4 regions of the Streptomyces sp. NPDC102270 genome follow, and region 1 is predicted to be linked to each of the others. Evidence: riboswitches for the same ligand, from Rfam matches in the RefSeq annotation. Region 1 holds a riboswitch; each other region holds the start of a gene.
The links. Region 1 has a riboswitch for cyclic di-AMP ahead of ACIRP7_RS09500 (transglycosylase SLT domain-containing protein). Riboswitches for the same ligand answer to the same signal wherever they lie in the genome.
Positions count from the first base shown of each region.

Region 2: it holds a riboswitch for cyclic di-AMP, as region 1 does, so the genes downstream of both, ACIRP7_RS08470 (NlpC/P60 family protein) here and ACIRP7_RS09500 (transglycosylase SLT domain-containing protein) in region 1, are expected to answer to the same signal.
Region 3: it holds a riboswitch for cyclic di-AMP, as region 1 does, so the genes downstream of both, ACIRP7_RS23965 (peptidoglycan DD-metalloendopeptidase family protein) here and ACIRP7_RS09500 (transglycosylase SLT domain-containing protein) in region 1, are expected to answer to the same signal.
Region 4: it holds a riboswitch for cyclic di-AMP, as region 1 does, so the genes downstream of both, ACIRP7_RS04790 (transglycosylase family protein) here and ACIRP7_RS09500 (transglycosylase SLT domain-containing protein) in region 1, are expected to answer to the same signal.

Region 1 is NZ_JBIWLX010000004.1:362,585-367,592, reverse strand. Features, by position in the region: gene ACIRP7_RS09515 (carbohydrate ABC transporter permease) at 1-588, shown strand, start outside; gene ACIRP7_RS09510 (LacI family DNA-binding transcriptional regulator) at 619-1,647, shown strand; gene ACIRP7_RS09505 (HAD family hydrolase) at 1,954-2,766, shown strand; gene ACIRP7_RS09500 (transglycosylase SLT domain-containing protein) at 2,770-3,252, opposite strand; cyclic di-AMP (ydaO/yuaA leader) riboswitch at 3,258-3,430, opposite strand; gene ACIRP7_RS09495 (polyprenyl synthetase family protein) at 3,955-4,965, shown strand.
Region 2 is NZ_JBIWLX010000004.1:148,638-153,645, forward strand. Features, by position in the region: gene pcrA (DNA helicase PcrA) at 1-2,307, opposite strand, end outside; cyclic di-AMP (ydaO/yuaA leader) riboswitch at 2,619-2,764, shown strand; gene ACIRP7_RS08470 (NlpC/P60 family protein) at 2,773-3,918, shown strand; gene ACIRP7_RS08475 (hypothetical protein) at 3,959-4,312, opposite strand; gene ACIRP7_RS08480 (NlpC/P60 family protein) at 4,771-5,008, shown strand, end outside.
Region 3 is NZ_JBIWLX010000011.1:107,493-112,500, forward strand. Features, by position in the region: gene ACIRP7_RS23955 (tyrosine-protein phosphatase) at 1-13, opposite strand, end outside; gene ACIRP7_RS23960 (alpha-galactosidase) at 221-2,296, shown strand; cyclic di-AMP (ydaO/yuaA leader) riboswitch at 2,603-2,764, shown strand; gene ACIRP7_RS23965 (peptidoglycan DD-metalloendopeptidase family protein) at 2,769-3,683, shown strand; gene ACIRP7_RS23970 (SGNH/GDSL hydrolase family protein) at 3,942-4,727, shown strand; gene ACIRP7_RS23975 (TetR/AcrR family transcriptional regulator) at 4,820-5,008, opposite strand, start outside.
Region 4 is NZ_JBIWLX010000002.1:414,257-419,264, forward strand. Features, by position in the region: gene ACIRP7_RS04785 (transglycosylase family protein) at 68-1,054, shown strand; cyclic di-AMP (ydaO/yuaA leader) riboswitch at 1,261-1,428, shown strand; gene ACIRP7_RS04790 (transglycosylase family protein) at 1,432-2,136, shown strand; gene eno (phosphopyruvate hydratase) at 2,429-3,721, shown strand; gene ACIRP7_RS04800 (septum formation initiator family protein) at 3,859-4,335, shown strand; gene ACIRP7_RS04805 (DUF501 domain-containing protein) at 4,366-4,902, shown strand; gene ACIRP7_RS04810 (exopolyphosphatase) at 4,899-5,008, shown strand, end outside.

The sequences.
Region 1 (5,008 bases):
TCCGCCGCGGTCTCCGCCGCCGGCGGCTACGCGCTCGGCCGCTACAGCTTCCGCGGCCGTGAGGCGGTCTTCAAGATGATCCTGGCCGGCGTCCTGGTGCCGTCCATCGTGCTGGCCGTACCGCAGTACCTGCTGCTGTCGAAGCTCGGCATGGCCGACTCGTACTGGTCGATGCTGCTGCCGTCGATCCTGTCGCCGTACGGCGTCTACCTGGTCCGCATCTACGCCGCCGCGTCCGTGCCCGCCGAGCTCATGGAGGCCGCCCGCATGGACGGCGCCAGCGAGTGGAGGATCTTCTCGCGGATCGCCGTACCGATGATGATGCCCGGGCTGATCACGGTGTTCCTCTTCCAGTTCGTCGGCATCTGGAACAACTTCCTGCTGCCCTTCGTCATGTTGGCCGACGACGAGAAGTTCCCGATCACTCTCGGCCTGTACACGCTGCTCGCCCAGGGCGCCTCGCAGCCCGCGCTCTACACCCTGGTCATCACCGGATGTCTGCTGGCGATCCTGCCGCTGATCGGGCTCTTCCTGGTGATCCAGCGGTTCTGGTCGCTGGACCTGATGAGCGGCGCGGTCAAGGCCTGAGGCCCCGGACCACTTTCACGAACGAGGAACATGACCACCAGCGCGAACGGACGCCGCAAGCCACCGACCATCCACGACGTGGCCCGGGAGGCGGGCGTCTCGCGGGGCACCGTCTCCCGCTTCCTGAACGGCGGCCACTACGTCTCGCCCGCCGCCCGGCGGGCGGTCGAGGCCGCCGTCAGGAAGACCGGCTACGTGGTCAACCGGCACGCCCGCAGCCTCAGTACGGGCCGGTCGGACTCGGTGGCGTTCCTGCTGACCGAGCCGCAGGAGAAGTTCTTCGAGGACCCCAACTTCAACATCCTGCTGCGCGGTTGCACCGAGCGGCTCGCCCAGCACGACATCCCGCTGCTGCTGATGCTGGCCGAGAGCGACGACGACCGGCGCCGGCTGACCCGGTACATCACCTCGGGTCACGTCGACGGGGTGCTGCTGCTCTCCAACCACAGCGGTGACCCGGTCGCGGCCGAACTGCACCACGCGGGGATCCCGTTGGTGGTCTGCGGCAAGCCGATAGGGCGGGGGACCAAGGTCAGTTACGTGGCCGCCGCCGACCGGGAGGGCGCGCAGGACATGGTCCGCCATCTCCTCGCGGGCGGCCGCCGCCGCATCGGCATGGTCACCGGGCCGCTGGACATGCCGGGCGGCCCCGACCGCCTCGGTGGCTACCGGGATGTCCTCGCCGAGGCGGGCCTGCCCTACGACCCGGCGCTCGTCGTCGAGGGCGACTTCCGGCGCAGCGGCGGTGAACGGGCGGCCCGCCGACTGCTGGCCCAGGCCCCGGACCTGGACGCGGTGTTCGTCGCCTCGGACCTCATGGCCCTCGGGGTCGTGGGCGTCCTTCAGCAGGCCGGGCGTTCGGTCCCGGAGGACATCGCAGTCGGCGGCTTCGACGACTCCCCGGCGGCCACCGCCATCACCCCCGCCCTCACCACCATGCGCCAGCCCTTCGACCGCATCAGCGCCGAGATGGTCCGCATGCTGCTGGCCCAGATCGCGGGCGAGGACACGGCCGGAGTGATCCTCCCCACGGAACTGGTGGTACGGGACTCCGCGTAGCGCTCCGCCGAGGCGCGGTGCGGTGGCGGGCGCCCGCACGACGCAGGTGGGGGCGAGGCGAGGCATGGTGACGCGGCGCACGGCGGCCCGGCCGTTGCGCACCGCTCCCTGTCCAGCCGCCGCGTCAACAGGGCGGAGCCGCAACGGACATGCCCCGGCCCGGCCTGCCCGGTCTCGTGGCGCATACCGGCGGGCCGTCCCGCGCCGCCGCACCCCCGGAACCGGAACTGCCGTCAACGGATGTGAAAGCAGGAGCCGTCCGGTTCGCGTCGAGTCGCGGGGGCCAACCATCCGTATTCTCTGATCATGGCCGCCTCCACCGCATATTCACTCATCGCCACCGACCTGGACGGCACGCTGCTCCGCGCCGACGACACCGTCTCGGACCGGTCGCTGGCCGCGCTCGCGAAGGTGGCGGAGAGTGGAGCCCGGCATCTCGTCGTGACGGGACGGCCGGCGCCCAGAGTGCGGTCCCTGCTCGACGACCTCGGCAGTACGGGGCTCGCGGTGTGCGGACAGGGCGCGCAGGTGTACGACGCCGGCGCGGACCGGCTGCTCTGGTCGGTGACCCTGGACCGGGAGCTGGCCGAGACCGCGCTCGGCAAGATCGAGGCCGAGGTCGGGCAGGTGTACGCGGCCGTGGACCAGGACGGTGTCGAGGGGCTCACGCTCATCGAGCCCGGCTATCTGATGCCCCACCCGACCCTGCCCGCCGTACGGGTGGGCAGGCGCGACGACCTGTGGTGCGAGCCGATCAGCAAGGTGTTGCTGCGCCATCCCTACCTGTCCGACGACGAGTTGGCGGTCACGGCGCGTGCGGTGGTGAGCTCGCTGGCGACGGTCACCATGTCGGGGCCCGGGACCGTCGAACTCCAGCCATGCGGCGTCACCAAGGCGACCGGCCTCGCGCTGGCCGCCCGGCACCTGGGTCTGGGCCCCGAGGTGACGATCGCCTTCGGGGACATGCCCAACGACATCCCCATGTTCGACTGGGCGGCCCGTGGTGTGGCGATGGCCAACGCCCACCCCGAACTCAGGGGCGTGGCCGACGAGGTGACCCTGTCGAACGAGGACGACGGCGTCGCCGTCGTCCTCGAAAGACTGTTCCGTGCGGCGTAGTTCCTAGTACGCGCCAAACACGTTGTCGATGGACCCGTACCGCTGGGCCGCGTAGTTGCAGGCCGCGGTGATGTTGGCCACCGGGTCGTACGGGTCCCACGAGGTGTTGGCCACGTGGTACGCGTTGAAGGTCGGGTCGATCACCTGGAGCAGGCCCTTGGAGGGCGTGCCGGCCACCGCGTTGGAGTCCCAGAGGTTGATGGCGTAGGGGTTGCCGGAGGACTCGCGGATGACGTTGCGGTAGATGCCGTCGTAGGAGCCGGGAATCCCGTGCTCCGCCATGACGGCGAGGGAGGCCCGGATCCAGCCGTCGAGGGTGTTGGAGTAGCCGAGCGTGGTCGCGGTCTGCACGGTCGGGGTGGCCGCGGACGCGGTGGTGGCGCCGATGAGGGGGAGCGCGAGTACGGCGGCCCCGGTGCCGGCGACGGCGAGCTTGCGGACGAGACGGCTGGTGCGGGTACGTCGGTGCTGAGCGGCAGCGGACATGGTGAAGTTCCTCTCCGTCGCCTGCGAGGTGAGCTGTCGGGTTCGGGCGGGAGATGCCCGGCCACGCCTACGAAAGGCGTGACTTCACCCCAAGCCGTGCCGGTATGTCCGAAGACGCCCGGTCCGGCGGTCAACCTGGTTCCCCCGCTCCTGCCATGGTTCTCGGTGGGTGTACGGGCGGTGGCAGGATTCGGCGTCCGCCCGACAGGCCGGGAACGTATGCGAGAGCACATGTCCGGAACAAGTGGCGAATTCACATGAGGTGCCTATTGACCTTGGTAGGAGGCATTTGAGGTACTTGATCCTTTGCGTTCGCCAAGCCTCAACTCGCGCACGGGCAAAGGCGGATCAGTGCATTCCGGTTTCATGCCGGTTCACCAGCACAAGTGGGTCAAGTCACACTGGAGTGCAAGGGGTGCAAAAGGGGCAAGAAGTCTCAACTCATGTTCAACCGGCAGCCCGTGGGATTCGCTGCTCCCGCGCCCGTCCCGCAATGGCGGCCGATTCCGTACAAGTCGGTAGATATTTGTTCTTATCAGATGATCGAAAACATACCGGCCGTGATCCGATACCGCCCGGCATGGACGGGGCGGGCGCTATCGGTGATCCAAAGGTGACCGGATACGCTGACTTGAGTGATGGCAGCGACCTATCGACATTCCGTGTGACCGCCAGTAGACACCAGCAGACAGGAGACCCCTCGTGACCGTCGTCGGGCCGTTCGGGCTGAGCGTGCGGGACCAGGCTCTGGAAGCCGATGTCCAGGCCGGATTGACGGCTGTCGAGGAGGGACTGCTCGAGGCCACCAAGAGCGAGGTCCCCTTCATCACGGAGGCCGCCCAGCACCTGGTGCGAGCGGGCGGAAAGCGGTTTCGGCCGTTGCTCGTGATGCTCGCCGCCCAGTTCGGTGACCCCTATGCGCCGGGCCTGGTGCCGTCCGCCGTAGTGGTGGAGCTGACCCACCTCGCGACCCTTTACCACGACGACGTCATGGACGAGGCCGAGGTCAGGCGGGGCGTCGACAGCGCCAACACCCGCTGGGGCAACTCGGTGGCCGTGCTGACGGGCGACTTCCTGTTCGCGCGCGCCTCGCACATCCTGGCCGACCTCGGGCCCGAGGCGGTCCGGGTGCAGTCGGAGGCGTTCGAGCGCCTGGTCACCGGCCAGATCCTGGAGACGGCCGGGCCGCAGGACGGCCGCGATCCGGTCGAGCACTACCTCGACGTGCTCGGCGGCAAGACGGGCTCCCTGGTCGCGGTCTCGTGCCGCTTCGGGGCCATGATGTCGGGCGCCGACGAGACCGTCGTGGACGTCCTGACCCAGTACGGCGAGCGCCTCGGTGTCGCCTTCCAGCTCGCCGACGACGTGCTGGACATCGCCTCCGACTCCCGCGAGTCCGGCAAGACGCCGGGCACCGACCTGCGCGAGGGCATCCCCACGATGCCCGTGCTGCGGCTGCGGGAGCGGGCCGCCCGGCTCGGCCTTGCCGAGGACATCGCCCTGTGCGAGCTGCTCGACTCCGACCTCACGGACGACGCCCGGCTCGCGGAGGCGCTGGCGGCCCTGCGCACGCACCCCGCGCTGGAGCAGGCCCGCCGGGACACCGTGCGCTACGCGCAGGACGCGCGCGCGGCCCTGGCACCGCTGCGGGAGTGCGACGCGAAGGCGGCGCTGATGGAGCTGTGCGACGCGGTGGTGCATCGAGCGGGCTAGGCCGGCCGCCCGACAGAGCGAACGCCCCCTACGGGTCGGAGGG
Region 2 (5,008 bases), 210 kb from region 1:
GGTCCTGCGCGTCGCGAAGCCGGACGCGCCCGACGCCGAGGAGCGGGAACGGGACGACGACAGCGAGGCGGCGACCCCCGAGACCGGCCCCGCAGGAGCGCCGGCCGCCCCCGTGCGCTTCCAGTCCACGTGCTGCGCCGGGATCTCCTCCAGGAAGCGGGAGGGCGGGTTGTACGACGGCTGCCCCCACGCGCTGCGCAGGGAGGACCGGGTCAGGTACAGCCGCTCACGCGCGCGCGTGATGCCGACGTAGGCCAGGCGCCGCTCCTCCTCCAGTTCCTTCGTCTGGCCGAGGGCGCGCATGTGCGGGAAGACGCCGTCCTCCATGCCGGTGAGGAAGACGACCGGGAACTCCAGGCCCTTGGCGGTGTGCAGGGTCATCAGGGTGATGACGCCGGAGCCGTCCTCGTCCTCGTCGGGGATCTGGTCGGAGTCGGCGACGAGCGCGACCCGCTCCAGGAAGTCGGAGAGCGAGCCGGTCTCCTCGCCCTCGCCGGACTCCTGCTCGAACTCCAGGGCCACGGCGGCGAGTTCCTGGAGGTTCTCGATGCGGGTCTCGTCCTGCGGGTCGGTGGAGGCCTGCAACTCGGCGAGATAGCCGGTGCGTTCGAGGACGGCTTCCAGGACGGTCGCCGGGCCCGCGCCGGACTCGACGATCGTACGGAGCTCCTCCATCAGCACGTTGAACCGCTTCACGGCGTTGGTCGAGCGCGCGGCCATGCCGTACGCCTCGTCGACGCGCTTGAGTGCCTGCGGGAAGCTGATCTTCTCGCGCTGGGACAGGGCGTCGATCATCGCCTCGGCCCGGTCGCCGATGCCGCGCTTGGGGACGTTGAGGATCCGGCGCAGCGGCACGGAGTCCTCCGGGTTGGCGAGAACGCGCAGGTAGGCCAGGACGTCCCGGACCTCCTTGCGCTCGTAGAAGCGGACGCCGCCGACGACCTTGTAGGGCAGGCCGACGCGGATGAAGACCTCTTCGAAGACACGGGACTGCGCGTTGGTGCGGTAGAAGACGGCGACATCGCCGGCCTTCGCGTCACCCGCGTCCGTGAGGCGGTCTATCTCGTCGGCGACGAACTGCGCCTCGTCGTGCTCGGTGTCGGCGACATAGCCGGTGATGCGCGCGCCCGCGCCCGCGTTGGTCCACAGGTTCTTGGGGCGGCGCGACTCGTTGCGCTCGATGACGGCGTTGGCGGCGGTGAGGATCGTCTGGGTGGAGCGGTAGTTCTGCTCCAGGAGGATCGTCGTCGCGTCCGGGTAGTCCTCCTCGAACTGGAGGATGTTGCGGATGGTCGCGCCGCGGAAGGCGTAGATCGACTGGTCGGCGTCACCGACGACACAGAGCTCGGCGGGCGGCAGGTCGTGCTCGCTCGGCGGCACGTCCACCGGGTGCTCGGAGGTCCCGACCAGCTCCCTGACCAGCGCGTACTGCGCGTGGTTGGTGTCCTGGTACTCGTCGACGAGGACGTGCCGGAAGCGGCGGCGGTAGTGCTCGGAGACGTCGGGGAACGCCCGGAGCAGGTTGACCGTCGTCATGATCAGGTCGTCGAAGTCGAGGGCGTTCGCCTCGCGGAGGCGCGACTGGTACATGGCGTAGGCCTGGGCGAGGGTCTTCTCGAAGCCGTCGGTGGCCTGGGCGGCGAAGTCCTCCTCGTCGATCAGCTCGTTCTTCAGGTTGCTGATCTTGGCGCTGAAGGACTTCGGGGGGTAGCGCTTGGGGTCGAGGTCCAGATCGCGGCAGACCAGGGCCATGAGCCGCTTGGAGTCGGCGGCGTCGTAGATCGAGAAGGAAGAGGTGAACCCGAGCTTCTTCGACTCCCTCCGCAGGATCCGCACGCACGCGCTGTGGAAGGTCATGACCCACATCGCGTTCGCGCGCGGGCCCACGAGCTGCTCGACGCGCTCCTTCATCTCGCCCGCGGCCTTGTTGGTGAAGGTGATCGCGAGGATCTGGCCCGGGTGGACATTGCGCTCGCCGAGGAGGTGGGCGATGCGGTGGGTGAGCACCCGGGTCTTGCCGGAACCGGCGCCGGCCACGATGAGCAGCGGGGTGCCGGAGTGCACGACGGCCGCGCGCTGGTTCTCGTTCAGCCCCTCCAGGAGCGCGGCCGGGTCCACCACCGGGCGCGGGGCGCCGTCGCGGTAGTAGGCGTCCCGGTCCGGGGGCACGTCGAACTTCCCACCGAACAGGTCGTCCGGAACGGGTTCCGGCACGTGGTCGTCCTCGGGCGGCGGCGGGGGCTCCTCCGCATGCCCGCGAGGGGCCTGGAGGTCCGCCAGGAAGCTGTCGTCAAAGAGGCTGCTCATCGCTCTCCGAGTCTAGGGTGCCCCACTGACAGCCCGCCGCCGCCCTGAGAACATCCACCCTGCCGTCACGGTCCGTGACGGGCCCCGGACCGACGTGCCGTGCCCGGAGCGCCAGGAACGGCGAACACCCCCTCACCACGACAGATCACCCCGAATCCCCGCCATGGAGCGACGCCCGCGACGAAGGTCACGAAAATGTATCGGGCATATCGACCAGCAACCTTCACATGGGCCACACCCGTTGGCTACCGTTCCGGGCAGGCCGTACGACCCCCTCCGGCGAACGTCGCCGGGCCGCACGGCCTCCGCCGAGTCCGCAGGCGCCGCCGCGCGCCCGGAGCCGGGGACCCACCGAACCCGGGGTGAATCGGCCGACTCCCGCCCACGGGAGCGCCGTAGGGCAACCCTTCCCGCCCGAACCCGACAGCTAACCCGGTAGGCGGAGCACGGAAGGAGTCGCCTCCCTTGGCGTCGCACCGCAAGTCGCGTCCCGTCGGTACGCGCGCAGCAGGCATACGGACCCCGGCCTTCGCGACGGCCGCCCTCACCTCCGTGGCCCTGCTGTCCCAGTCGGCGAACGCCGCGCCGGCCGATGACAAGCCGAGTCTCGAAGAGGTCGAGAAGAAGGTCGACGACCTCTACCGCCAGGCCGAGTCGGCGACCGACACCTACAACGCGGCCAAGGAGAAAACGGCCAAGCAGCGCAAGCAGGTCGAGACGCTCCTGGAGGACGTCGCCCAGCGCACCCAGAAGCTCAACGAGGCACGGGAGGAACTCGGTTCCTTCGCCGCGGCCCAGTACCGCACCGGTGCCGCCGCGCCCGACACGGCGACCTTCCTGCTCGCCGACACCCCGCAGGACTACTTCGACCAGACGCAGCTGATGGGCCGCTTGACGAGCCGCCAGAAGGGCGCGGTCGACGATTACGTCTCCGAGCAGTCCGCGGCGATGAAGAAGCGCCAGGAGGCCTCCCAGAGCCTTCAGGCGCTCACCGACACGCAGAGCAACCTGAGGACCGCCAAGGCGACCGTCCAGAAGAAGCTCGCCGACGCGCGCGAGCTTTTGTCGGAACTGACCGCCCAGGAGAAGGCGCGTCTCGCGGCGATCGAGAAGCGCGAGCAGCAGGAGGCGGCCCGCAGGGCGGCGGAGCTGGCGCGGCAGCAGGAGGCGGCGGAGAAGGCCGCCCAGGAGACCGCCCAGAAGGCCACCGGCCCGCAGGTGAGCACGTCGACGGCGGCCGACTCCTCGTACGCCACCAGGGCCGCCAAGGCCCTCGCCTTCGCCCGCGCGCAGATCGGCAAGCCGTACGTCTGGGGCGCCACCGGCCCCGACTCCTACGACTGCTCAGGGCTCACCCAGGCCGCCTGGAAGGCCGCCGGCGTCGACCTCCCCCGCGTCACCTACGACCAGGTCGGTGCCGGCACCACGGTCTCCCTGGCCGACGCCCAACCCGGTGACCTGGTCTTCTTCTACGACGACATCAGCCACGTCGGTCTCTACATCGGCAACGGCATGATGATCCACGCCCCCAAGCCGGGCGCGTACGTCCGCGAGGAGTCGATCTACTACGACGGTGAGTCGGGGATCCACAGCGTGGTGCGCCCCGCCTGAGGCCGTCGGGGCGGTGCGGTCGGCTCCGCCCGTACCGCGGTCAGGTCCACAGCACCGCGATGAAGATGTTGGCCGAGGTCAGCGCGCCGACCAGGCCGAACAGGCCCTTGTCCACCTTCTCGTCGTCCCGTTTCACATAGACGAGGCCGAGGATCACGATCAGCAGGGCCAGCTTCACGCCGATCTTGATGTTGTTGACGTGCTGGTCGTCGGCCTGGTTGAGGCCGACCAGGATCATCCCGGTGACCAGCATCGTCGCGGCGCCGTGCAGCATCGCGGGGACGAACCGGGCGGCGCCCTGGCCCATCGCCTTCATCTGGGTGAGGAAGCCGCCGAGCAGCGCGGCGATGCCGATGATGTGCAGGCCGACGAAGAGATGGATGAGTACGTCCATGAGGCCGGAGCCTATGCCGGAGCCCGAGGGGCACGCGCACCGGGCCCTGTGAACGGATCTCGCATATATGCGGCCTTTAGCACTCCACGCCTGCCGTGCGCTCCGGAATCCCTACTTCGGTCAGCGCACCGCGCGAAGTCGACGGCGCCACCCCGGCATCACGGTCACCTTCGGTCACCCGGCGGTCCCCTGGCGGCAGTTCCGCACAACGCGTTACCTCCCGGACACGCTCAGGTTTAGCGTCCTCCCTCAGGTGACCGGCTCCCCACCGCCGCCCGGGCCAGGGGCGGCAGTCGGCCACCACCGCCGAGAAGGTCCGGCGGCGGCCTGCTCCCCCTGTGCGGGCCGTCGCCGGACGCGCACACCGCCCCGGGCGGGTCGTACGGCCGCTCATCCCTGGCGTTCGTACGTCCCGGAGCCCCGGGGCGGGCGATCGCAGGAAAGGACGTGCAGTCCACGTGGCAGCGCACCGCAAGCCCCGCAGCCGCTCGGCCGGCGGCCATACGGTCCGTACGGCAGCGACCATCGCCCTCGCGGGGGCGGCGACCGCGACGGGCTTCGACGGGATCGGACACGCCGAGCCGCAGCTCACACCGGCGCAGGTCAAGGCGAAGGTGGACCAGCTGTACCAGGAGGCCGAGTCGGCCACCGAGAAGTACAACGGCGCGAAGGAGAAGGCCAAGGCGGCCGAGACCC
Region 3 (5,008 bases), on a different contig from region 1:
TCTGCTGCGTCACGGGGGGTCCTCCCAGCCAGGTTCCGTCGGCGCGGCTCGCCGGCGGAGGCACGCTCTCGACGATACGACATGATTCCTGGGGCAATGAGTTGTCCACAGGGCCGGCAACGACTTGTCCACAGCCGTTGCCACCAGGGCCGGTGCCCGCTGATGATGTTGGGGCCTGAGTGCACCTGTTGGCACCTGTTCGATCCTGTGAGGAAGCGCCATGCTGGAGATCGCCGAGAACGGCCGTACGTGGATTCTGTCCGGGCCGGCCAGCAGTTACGCCCTGCACCTCACCGCCGAGGACGAACTGCTGCACCTGCACTGGGGTCCGAGGATCACCCTGGCTGACGCCGAGGCCCTCGCCGTCCGTCCGCTGCCCGAGTACTGGCCCTTCGAGTCCCCGCTCGACGGACGCGAGGAGTACCCCGTCGAGGGCGGCCCCCGCTTCACCCGCCCCGCCCTGTCCGTGCGCACCGACGAGCGGCGCGGCACCGAGTGGAGCTTCGAGGCGTACGACACCGAGGGCGACGAGCTGCGGCTGCGGTTCCGCGACGGCGGGCTGGCCATCACGCTGCACTACCGGATGCGCGACGACGTCCTGGAGCGCTGGGTGACCCTGGACAACCAGGGGCAGGACCCGGTCGAGCTGCTGCGCGCCGACTCCGCCACCTGGACCCTGCCCGACCGCGAGGACGGCTGGCGGCTGTCCCAGCTGCACGGCCGCTGGGCCGCCGAGTCCCTGCTCACCCGGTCCCCCCTCACCTACGGCGAGAAGGTCATCGGCAGCCGCCGCGGCCACACCGGGCACCAGCACCTGCCGTGGGTCGCCCTCGACACCGACGCCACCGAGGAGCACGGCGAGGTCTACGGCGTCGCCCTCGGCTGGTCGGGGTCCTGGCGGATCGCCGTGGCGCAACTGCCCGACGCGCGCGTACAGATCACCGGCGGCGCCGGATACGACGACTCGGGTCTGTTCCGGCTGGCGGCCGGGGAGTCCTTCACGACACCCGTCTTCGCCGGACTCTGGAGCGACGGCGGCTTCGGCGGCGCGAGCCGCACCTGGCACGCCTACCAGCGGGCCCACGTCATCCCGCACGCGGACCAGGACCGGCCCGTGCTGTTCAACTCCTGGGAGGCCACGAACTTCGACATCTCCGAGGAGCAGCAGCGCACCCTGGCCCGGCGGGCCGCGGCGATGGGCGTCGAGCTGTTCGTGGTCGACGACGGCTGGTTCGGTGCCCGCACCAGCGACCGGGCCGGGCTCGGCGACTGGACGCCCAACCCCGACCGCTTCCCCGCCGGCCTCAAGCCGCTCGCCGACTACGTGCGCACCCTCGGCATGCAGTTCGGCATCTGGGTCGAGCCGGAGATGATCAATCCTGACAGCGAGCTGTACCGCGCCCACCCGGACTGGGTGCAGTACCAGACGGGACGGAAGCGGACGGAGTTCCGCAACCAGCTCGTACTGAACCTCGCGCGCGAGGACGTCCAGGAGTACCTGTGGGAGCAGCTCGACGCTCTCCTCTCCTCGGCCCCGATCGACTATGTGAAGTGGGACTTCAACCGCTGCTTCACGGACACGGGCTGGCCCGGTGAGTCCTACCCGCAGCGCCTGTGGGTGGACCATGTACGCGGCTTCTACACCCTCTTGGACCGGTTGCGGGAGGCCCACCCGGGCGTGGCCTTCGAGTCGTGCTCGGGGGGCGGCGGCCGGATCGACCTCGGGGTGCTCAGCCGCACCGACCAGGTGTGGACCTCGGACAACACCGACCCGCTCGACCGGCTCGCCATCCAGCACGGCTTCAGCCAGATCCATCCCGCGCGTGTGATGGCCGCGTGGGTGACCGACAGTCCCAACACCCAGCTCAACGACCGGGTGAGCTCGCTGCGATTCCGGTTCGTCAGCGCGATGGCCGGGGTGCTGGGGGTCGGCGGGGACCTCGCGGAGTGGACCGAGGAGGAGCTCGCCGAAGCCGCTCGGTGGGTGGGTCTCTACAAGGAGATCCGGCCTGTGGTGCAGCGCGGCGACCTGTACCGGCTTCGGCCTCCGCAGGGCGGGCTGAGCGCGGTGCAGTACCTCCTCGGGGACGAGACCGTCGTCCTCGCCTGGCTGCAGGCGCAGAAGTACGGCGAGCCCGTCCCCTCGCTGCGGCTGCGCGGGCTCGACCCGACAGTGTCGTACGAATGCCTCGAAACGGGCGAAGTGCACCGAGGTGCCGTATTGCTTCATCACGGACTTCGTACCGGTTTGCGCGGCGACCTCGATGCGACGGTTATCCGACTGCGTCGCATCTAGGGCTTGTGCCCGAATTGGCAGGTTCTCTCCCAACTCCTTTCGGTTTGAGGGTTCCTGTGAATTCGTGACGTGAGCAGCGTCATATCCGTGACGGTGTGTCGCCCGTCATGTTCACGTAATTCGCAGGTTTTCCAAGGGGATTCGGGTCGGGAGAAGGGCGTCCGATTCACGCAGGGTGACCGGTAATTCTCATACGGGATCAATGGGAACGCAGGCAAAGGGAACCCTTCACTTGTCCCTTTGCGTCTTGCTCGCTTACGTTCACCCCCGATCCGGTCGGACGCCCAATCCTGCCGCCGAGCGGATTCCCCACACTCACCCACCCGTGCAAGGCAGGAGCGGGGGACCCACAGGTAAAACCGCCTGTTCCGGTCTCCGGAACGGCTTGGGGTTAAGGCGCGTCCAGGCGCGTCCGGGCATCTCCAGCCCGCACCCGACAGCTCACCTCGCAGGCGCCGGAGAGGAATTCGTCATGCCCGCGAAGGGTAAGCACCGCCGTCCGAAGTCCCAGCGCTTCACCCGTTCGATAGCCGTCGCCGGAACCGGGGGCGCCGCGCTCGCCCTCCCGCTCATGGGGGCCACCGGCGCGCACGCCGCCACTCCCCAGTCCGTGTCGGAAAAGGCCGTTCAGTCGCTTCCGGTCGCGCAGAAGTCCGCCGAAAAGACGGCCGCGAAGAAGACCTCGACAGTGCGCACCTATTCGGTGCGCGTCGGCGACTATCTTTCGAAGATCGCTGATGAGCAGAACGTCAGCGGTGGTTGGAAGAAGCTGTACGCCGACAACCGTTCGGCGATCGGAGACGACCCGTCGCTGATCCATCCCGGTCTGAAGCTCTCGATCGGCAAGAAGGCCAGGACGAGCACGACGAAGACCGAGTCCTCTGCTTCGTCCTCGGCGAAGACCGAGAAGGCCGAGTCGAAGAAGTCCTCCTCGAACTCGACGGCCGCCACCCAGAGCGCCGCCACCACCAGCTCCAGCGGCTACACCCTTCCGGTCACCGGCGCCACGATCGGCACCGGCTACCGCGTGGCGGGCAGCATGTGGTCCAGCGGCTACCACACCGGCGTCGACTTCGTCGTCCCGACCGGCACCTCGCTCAAGGCCGTGGCCGCGGGCACGGTCGTCTCCGCGGGTTGGGGCGGCGCCTACGGCAACCAGGTCGTCATCAAGCTGAACGACGGCTACTACGCGCAGTACGCCCACCTGTCCCAGCTCTCCGTCTCGGCCGGCCAGACCGTGACCGAGGGCCAGCAGATCGGCCTCTCCGGCGCGACCGGCAACGTCACCGGCCCGCACCTGCACTTCGAGATCCGCACGACGCCGGACTACGGCTCCGACGTGGACCCCGTCGCCTACCTCCGCTCGAAGGGTGTCGCCGTCGGCTGACGATCCTCCTGTGCCACCGGAGGCCGGACCCCGATCCCCGGGTCCGGCCTCCGGTGTTTCCTCATGATCACTTCGTTGCGTTCTTGTGGCGGTCGCAACGTCAACATTCCTGATGATGGGCCTATTCCTGGTTTGGCCAACACTTTAGGAGTGGCTTATCTCACCGCCCGTCAAGCTCTTCTTACGGTCGCGTAGGTCACATTCGAAGGTGAATCATGAACGGCTGTGGCAGACGATTCGAAGAACGACAGCAGCTCAGTGATCGGGTCGTACGTGGCGGTGGGGGACAGCTTCACCGAGGGCGTCGGCGACCTCGGCCCCGACGGGGCGTTCGTCGGCTGGGCCGACCGGTTCGCGGTGCTTCTCGCGGACCGGCGGCCCGAGGGCGATTTCAGGTACAGCAATCTCGCCGTACGCGGGAAGCTCCTCGACCAGATCGTCGAGGACCAGCTTCCGCAGGCCGTCGAACTGGCACCGGACCTGGTGTCGTTCTGCGCCGGCGGCAACGACATCCTCCGGCCCGGTACCGACCCCGACGAGGTCGCCGAACGCTTCGAGCGGGCCGTGGCCCGGCTCACGCAGGCGTGCGGCACCGTCATGGTGACGACCGGCTTCGACACCCGTGGTGTGCCCGTGCTCAAGCATCTGCGCGGCAAGATCGCCACGTACAACGGACATGTGCGGGCCGTCGCCGACCGGTACGGGTGCCCGGTGCTCGACCTGTGGTCCCTGAAGACCATCCAGGACCGGCGGGCCTGGGACGGCGACCGGCTGCATCTCTCCCCTGAGGGGCACACGCGTGTGGCGCTCCGTGCGGGACAGGTGCTGGGACTGGAGGTGCCGGCGGATCCCGACCAGCCCTGGCCGCCGCTTCCCCCGCGCGGGCCGCTGGACGTGCGGCGGGACGATGTGCACTGGGCCCGGGAGTTTCTGGTGCCGTGGATCGGGCGTCGGCTGCGCGGCGAGTCCTCCGGGGACCACGTGACGGCCAAGGGCGTGCTGTCGCCGGACGACATCAAGAGCCGGATCGCTCCGGTGGCCTGAGTCGTGTGCGAGGCCGGTGCCGGGCGGGACGGATCTCGCCCGGCGGCCGCCGTGAGGCCCTCCGCCCGGGCGACCCGGCCCGCGTGTCGCAGCTACTCGGACCTCGTGCCGTCCAGGCCGAGTTCCCGTGCCAGGGCCTCGTCCACCCACTCCTGGGCCCGGGACCTGGCCACCGCGCCCGCGTAGGACGTCAGTTGGACGGCCAGGCCGTCCAGGAGGGCGGTGAGGCGCAGGGCGGTGGCTTCCGGGTCCGGGCAGGAGAACTCGCCCGCGGCCACGCC
Region 4 (5,008 bases), on a different contig from region 1:
ACGGACCAGCGCGGTGCCCCGCACCACTCGCCGCGCCGGTATTTGCTGTCTCGGGAAAGGTCCCCTCATGCTCTCCGGGAACGGTCGTCACCGTCGCCCCCGTCAGGCTCCCGCTCTCCTCGTGGCGGCCGGTGTGACGGGCTCTGCCATCGCGATCCCACTGCTCGGAGCGACCGGAGCGAGCGCCGCCACCGGCACCACCTGGGACCGGGTCGCGGAGTGCGAGAGCGGCGGCTCCTGGAGCGCCAACGACGCCAACGGCTACTACGGCGGCCTCCAGATGTCCCAGGAGAACTGGGAGAAGTACGGCGGCCTCGAATACGCCGAGACGGCGGACCTGGCCAGCCGCAACCAGCAGATAGCCGTGGCCGAGAAGCTCCTCGCGGACCAGGGCATCGCCGCCTGGCCCACCTGCGGTCTGCTCGGCGGTCTCAGCAAGGACTCGAGTGCGGCCGACGTGGACACGGGGGTGGGGAGCGAGACGCCCTCGCCCTCGGCGTCCGACTCGTCGGCATCATCCGGTTCATCCGGCTCGTCCGGTTCCTCCGACTCGTCGGGCGCCGGGGAGTCTTCCGGTCTGCTCGGCGCGCTGGACGGTTCGTCCGCCACTCCCTCGCCGTCGGCCACCGCCTCCAATGGCGACAGTTCCGCCAAGTCGGGCAAAAAGAACTCTTCGCCTTCCGGGGACTCCACCGCGGAGGACGCACAGCCTTCCGACAGCTCGCCCGTGGTGAGCCCGGAAGAGGACGAAGCGGACAAGTCGTGGCAGCAGGGCAGCTCTTCGGCCCTCGTGGACGTCGGCGCCCTCGGTTCCGGCAAGCACCGCGGCGGCAGCGCCGAGGAGAGTGCGACGAAGAGCACAGCCTCCTCCCCGGCCGGCCGGCATGCCGCGGGCACCTACACCGTCCAGGAGGGCGACTCGCTCGCCTCCATCGCCGACTCCCTTGGCCTCGACGGCGGATGGCGTGCCCTCTATGCCGAGAACAAGGACCGCATCGGGGCCGACCCGAGCGGCATCGTCGCCGGTCAGACCCTCGACACAGGGGTTGAATAGGGCTGAAAAGGCCTGAAAAACAGCGGGAGTTCACGTCACACTTCGCCACTGAATGTCCACTTTAGTGAAAGTGTGGGATGAGTCTCAGAAGCCCTGATCGTCTTTGAAATTCCGCCGAGCGCGTGTCTACGGTCGTGACCGCTCGGCAACCCGAGCCCCGTCTGTCGCAACGCCGAATCCTGCCAGCGGCCGTACGGGAACAGTCGTCGCGTCAAGCGCCGTAGGCAGGAGCGGGGGACCCAAGGTAAGTGCCGGGCCCAGCAGTTCACGCTGGACCGGCTTGGGGTGAAGCCGCGCATCGCGAGATGTGCGGCCGGGCAACTCAACCGGCCCGAACCCGACAGCTCACCTCGCAGGCGTCGGTGAGGGGATCCACCATGCTGTTTTCCGGTAAGGGCAAGCACCGTCGTCCGTCCAAGGCCACCCGTGCCGCCGCGCTTGCCGGTGTCACCGGTGTCGCCATCGCCGCCCCGCTGATGGCGGCCGGCAACGCCTCCGCCGCCACCGCCTCCGAGTGGGACACCGTCGCCCAGTGCGAGTCCGGCGGCAACTGGTCCATCAACACCGGCAACGGTTACTACGGCGGCCTGCAGTTCTCGGCCTCCACCTGGGCCGCGTACGGCGGCACGCAGTACGCCGCGCAGGCCAACCAGGCCAGCAAGTCCCAGCAGATCGCCGTCGCCGAGAAGGTCCTCGCCTCCCAGGGCAAGGGTGCCTGGCCGGTCTGCGGCAAGGGCCTGTCCAGCGCCGGCTACAGCGGCGGCAGCTCGTCCTCCTCCAGCTCCTCGAACTCCAGCTCCTCGAACTCCAGCTCCTCGAACACGAGCAGCCGTTCGACCGAGAAGCAGAGCGCCTCGCGTTCGGCGGACCGTCCGGCCGCCAAGAAGACCGTCACCACCCCGACCGGCAAGAAGGTCAAGAAGGGCGACGGCGAGTACAAGGTCGTCAAGGGTGACACCCTCAGCTCGATCGCCGAGAAGCACAAGGTCAAGGGCGGCTGGCAGAAGCTGTTCAAGCTGAACAAGGACATCATCACCGACGCGGACTTCATCTACCCGGGTCAGCAGCTGCACCTCAAGTAGGACCCAGCTGAACCACAGCGCCCTCACAACCGTGTCCTTCAGGATGAAGGCCTCGTGAGGGTCACCCCCCGTCCCCACGGGCTCCCCGCTCCGGTGCGTCTTCCCCCGTACGCACCGGGGCGGGGCTTTTCATGCCCCGTCGAGGCATGTCTTTGTTCAGTTCAGAAACAATTTACTCTCGGTTCTGTCCAGGGGGCGGTCCACACGGTGGCCGAACCCCCGGAGCCGGTTAGGCTCGGTCTCGCAGAACCCACCGCGGTCCCGGCGGACCGTGTCACATCCCAAGAAGGAGATGCTCGTGCCGTCCATCGACGTCGTCGTAGCCCGGGAAATCCTGGACTCCCGAGGCAACCCCACGGTCGAGGTCGAGGTCGGCCTCGACGACGGCAGCACCGGTCGTGCCGCCGTTCCCTCCGGCGCCTCCACGGGCGCGTTCGAGGCCATCGAGCTCCGTGACGGTGACCCGAACCGCTACCACGGCAAGGGTGTCGAGAAGGCCGTGCTGGCCGTCATCGAGCAGATCGGCCCGGAGCTGGTCGGCTACGACGCCACCGAGCAGCGTCTGATCGACCAGGCGATGTTCGACCTGGACGCCACCGACAACAAGGGCTCCCTCGGCGCCAACGCCATCCTCGGCGTCTCGCTCGCCGTCGCCCACGCCGCCTCCGAGGCCAGCGACCTCCCGCTCTTCCGCTACCTGGGCGGCCCGAACGCGCACCTGCTGCCGGTGCCGATGATGAACATCCTGAACGGCGGCTCGCACGCCGACTCCAACGTGGACATCCAGGAGTTCATGATCGCCCCGATCGGCGCGGAGTCCTTCTCCGAGGCCCTGCGCTGGGGCGCCGAGGTCTACCACACCCTCAAGAAGGTGCTGAAGACCAAGGGCCTGTCCACCGGCCTGGGCGACGAGGGCGGCTTCGCCCCGAACCTGGAGTCCAACCGCGCCGCGCTCGACCTCATCATCGAGGCCATCAAGCAGGCCGGCTACGTCCCCGGCGAGCAGATCGCGCTCGCGCTCGACGTCGCCGCGTCGGAGTTCTACAAGGACGGCAAGTACGAGTTCGAGGGCAAGTCCCGCTCGGCCGCCGAGATGACCGAGTACTACGAGGAGCTCGTGGCGGCCTACCCGCTCGTCTCCATCGAGGACCCGCTGTTCGAGGACGACTGGGCCGGCTGGAAGGTCATCACCGACAAGCTGGGCGACAAGGTCCAGATCGTCGGCGACGACCTGTTCGTCACCAACCCGGAGCGCCTGGCCCGCGGCATCGAGGAGGGCAGCGCCAACGCCCTGCTCGTCAAGGTGAACCAGATCGGCTCGCTGACCGAGACCCTGGACGCCGTCGAGATGGCCCAGCGCAACGGCTTCAAGTGCATGATGTCCCACCGCTCCGGCGAGACCGAGGACGTCACCATCGCCGACCTCGCCGTCGCGGTGAACTGCGGCCAGATCAAGACCGGCGCCCCGGCCCGCTCGGACCGCGTCGCCAAGTACAACCAGCTCCTGCGCATCGAGGAGATCCTCGACGACGCGGCGGTGTACGCCGGCCGCAGCGCGTTCCCGCGGTTTCGCTCTGCGAACTGATCAGCACAGCAAGGGCTGAGCAGCTTCAAGGGCTGACCCCGGCAGGGCTAAGCCTCAGCCAGTCGTACGTACGTCCCCGTACCGGTCCCGTACCGTGTGCGGGGACGTACGTACGTAGAAGGGGAGGCGGAGAGCCGATGGCCGTGAAGGACCGGGACCGTTTCTCCACCACGACCAGGATCAGGCTGCTCGGCGAGCAGACCGCGGCCCGGGTCTACCGTTCCCAGACCAAGCGGCAGGCCCGCCGCTCCCGGCTGACCGGCCGGGCCGCGCTGCTCGCCCTCGTGCTGTGCACGCTGGTGGTGGCGCTGGCGTACCCGATAAGGCAGTACGTCTCCCAGCGCGCCGAGATCGCCGATGTCCAGCGGGAGAAGGCGCGGGCCGCCGAGCGGGTCGAGAAGCTGCGCGACCTCAAGGCGCGCTGGCAGGACGACGCGTACGCGGAGCAGCAGATCCGGCAGCGGCTGCACTACGTGCTGCCGGGGGAGACGGGCTTCGTCGTCGTCGACCCGGACGCGGCGCGGCAGTCCCGCGCCGACCTGGGCGCGGCCGACCGCCCCTGGTACGCGAACGTCTGGGACGGGGTCGACAAGTCCGACGCCTCCGACCAGTGAACCGACCGATGGACCGATAGAAAGACAGGCATGGAAACGCCTCCGCCCTCCACCCCGCGCACCGAGCCGACCGACGCGGATGTCGAGGCCTTCAAGCAGCAGCTCGGGCGGCCGCCGCGCGGGCTGCGGGCGATCGCGCACCGGTGCCCGTGCGGGCAGCCGGACGTCGTGGAGACCGCGCCCCGGCTGCCGGACGGCACGCCCTTCCCGACGACGTACTACCTGACGTGCCCGCGCGCCGCCTCGGCGATCGGCACGCTGGAGGCGAACGGCGTCATGAAGGAGATGACGGAGCGGCTGCAGACCGATCCGGAGCTCGCGAAGGCGTACCGGGCCGCGCACGAGGACTATCTCGCGCGCCGCGACGCCATCGAGGTCCTGGAGGGCTTTCCGAGCGCGGGCGGCATGCCGGACCGGGTGAAGTGCCTGCACGTGCTGGTGGGCCACTCGCTGGCCGCCGGCCCGGGCGTGAACCCGCTGGGCGACGAGGCGATCGCGATGCTGCCGGAGTGGTGGCGCAAGGGGGCCTGCGTGACCCTGACCGAGCAGCAGGAGGACCCCAAGTGACCCGTGTCGCCGCCGTCGACTGCGGTACGAACTCGATCCGGCTCCTCGTCGCGGACTGTGACCCGGAGACCGGTGAACTGGTCGACCTGGACCGGCGTATGACCAT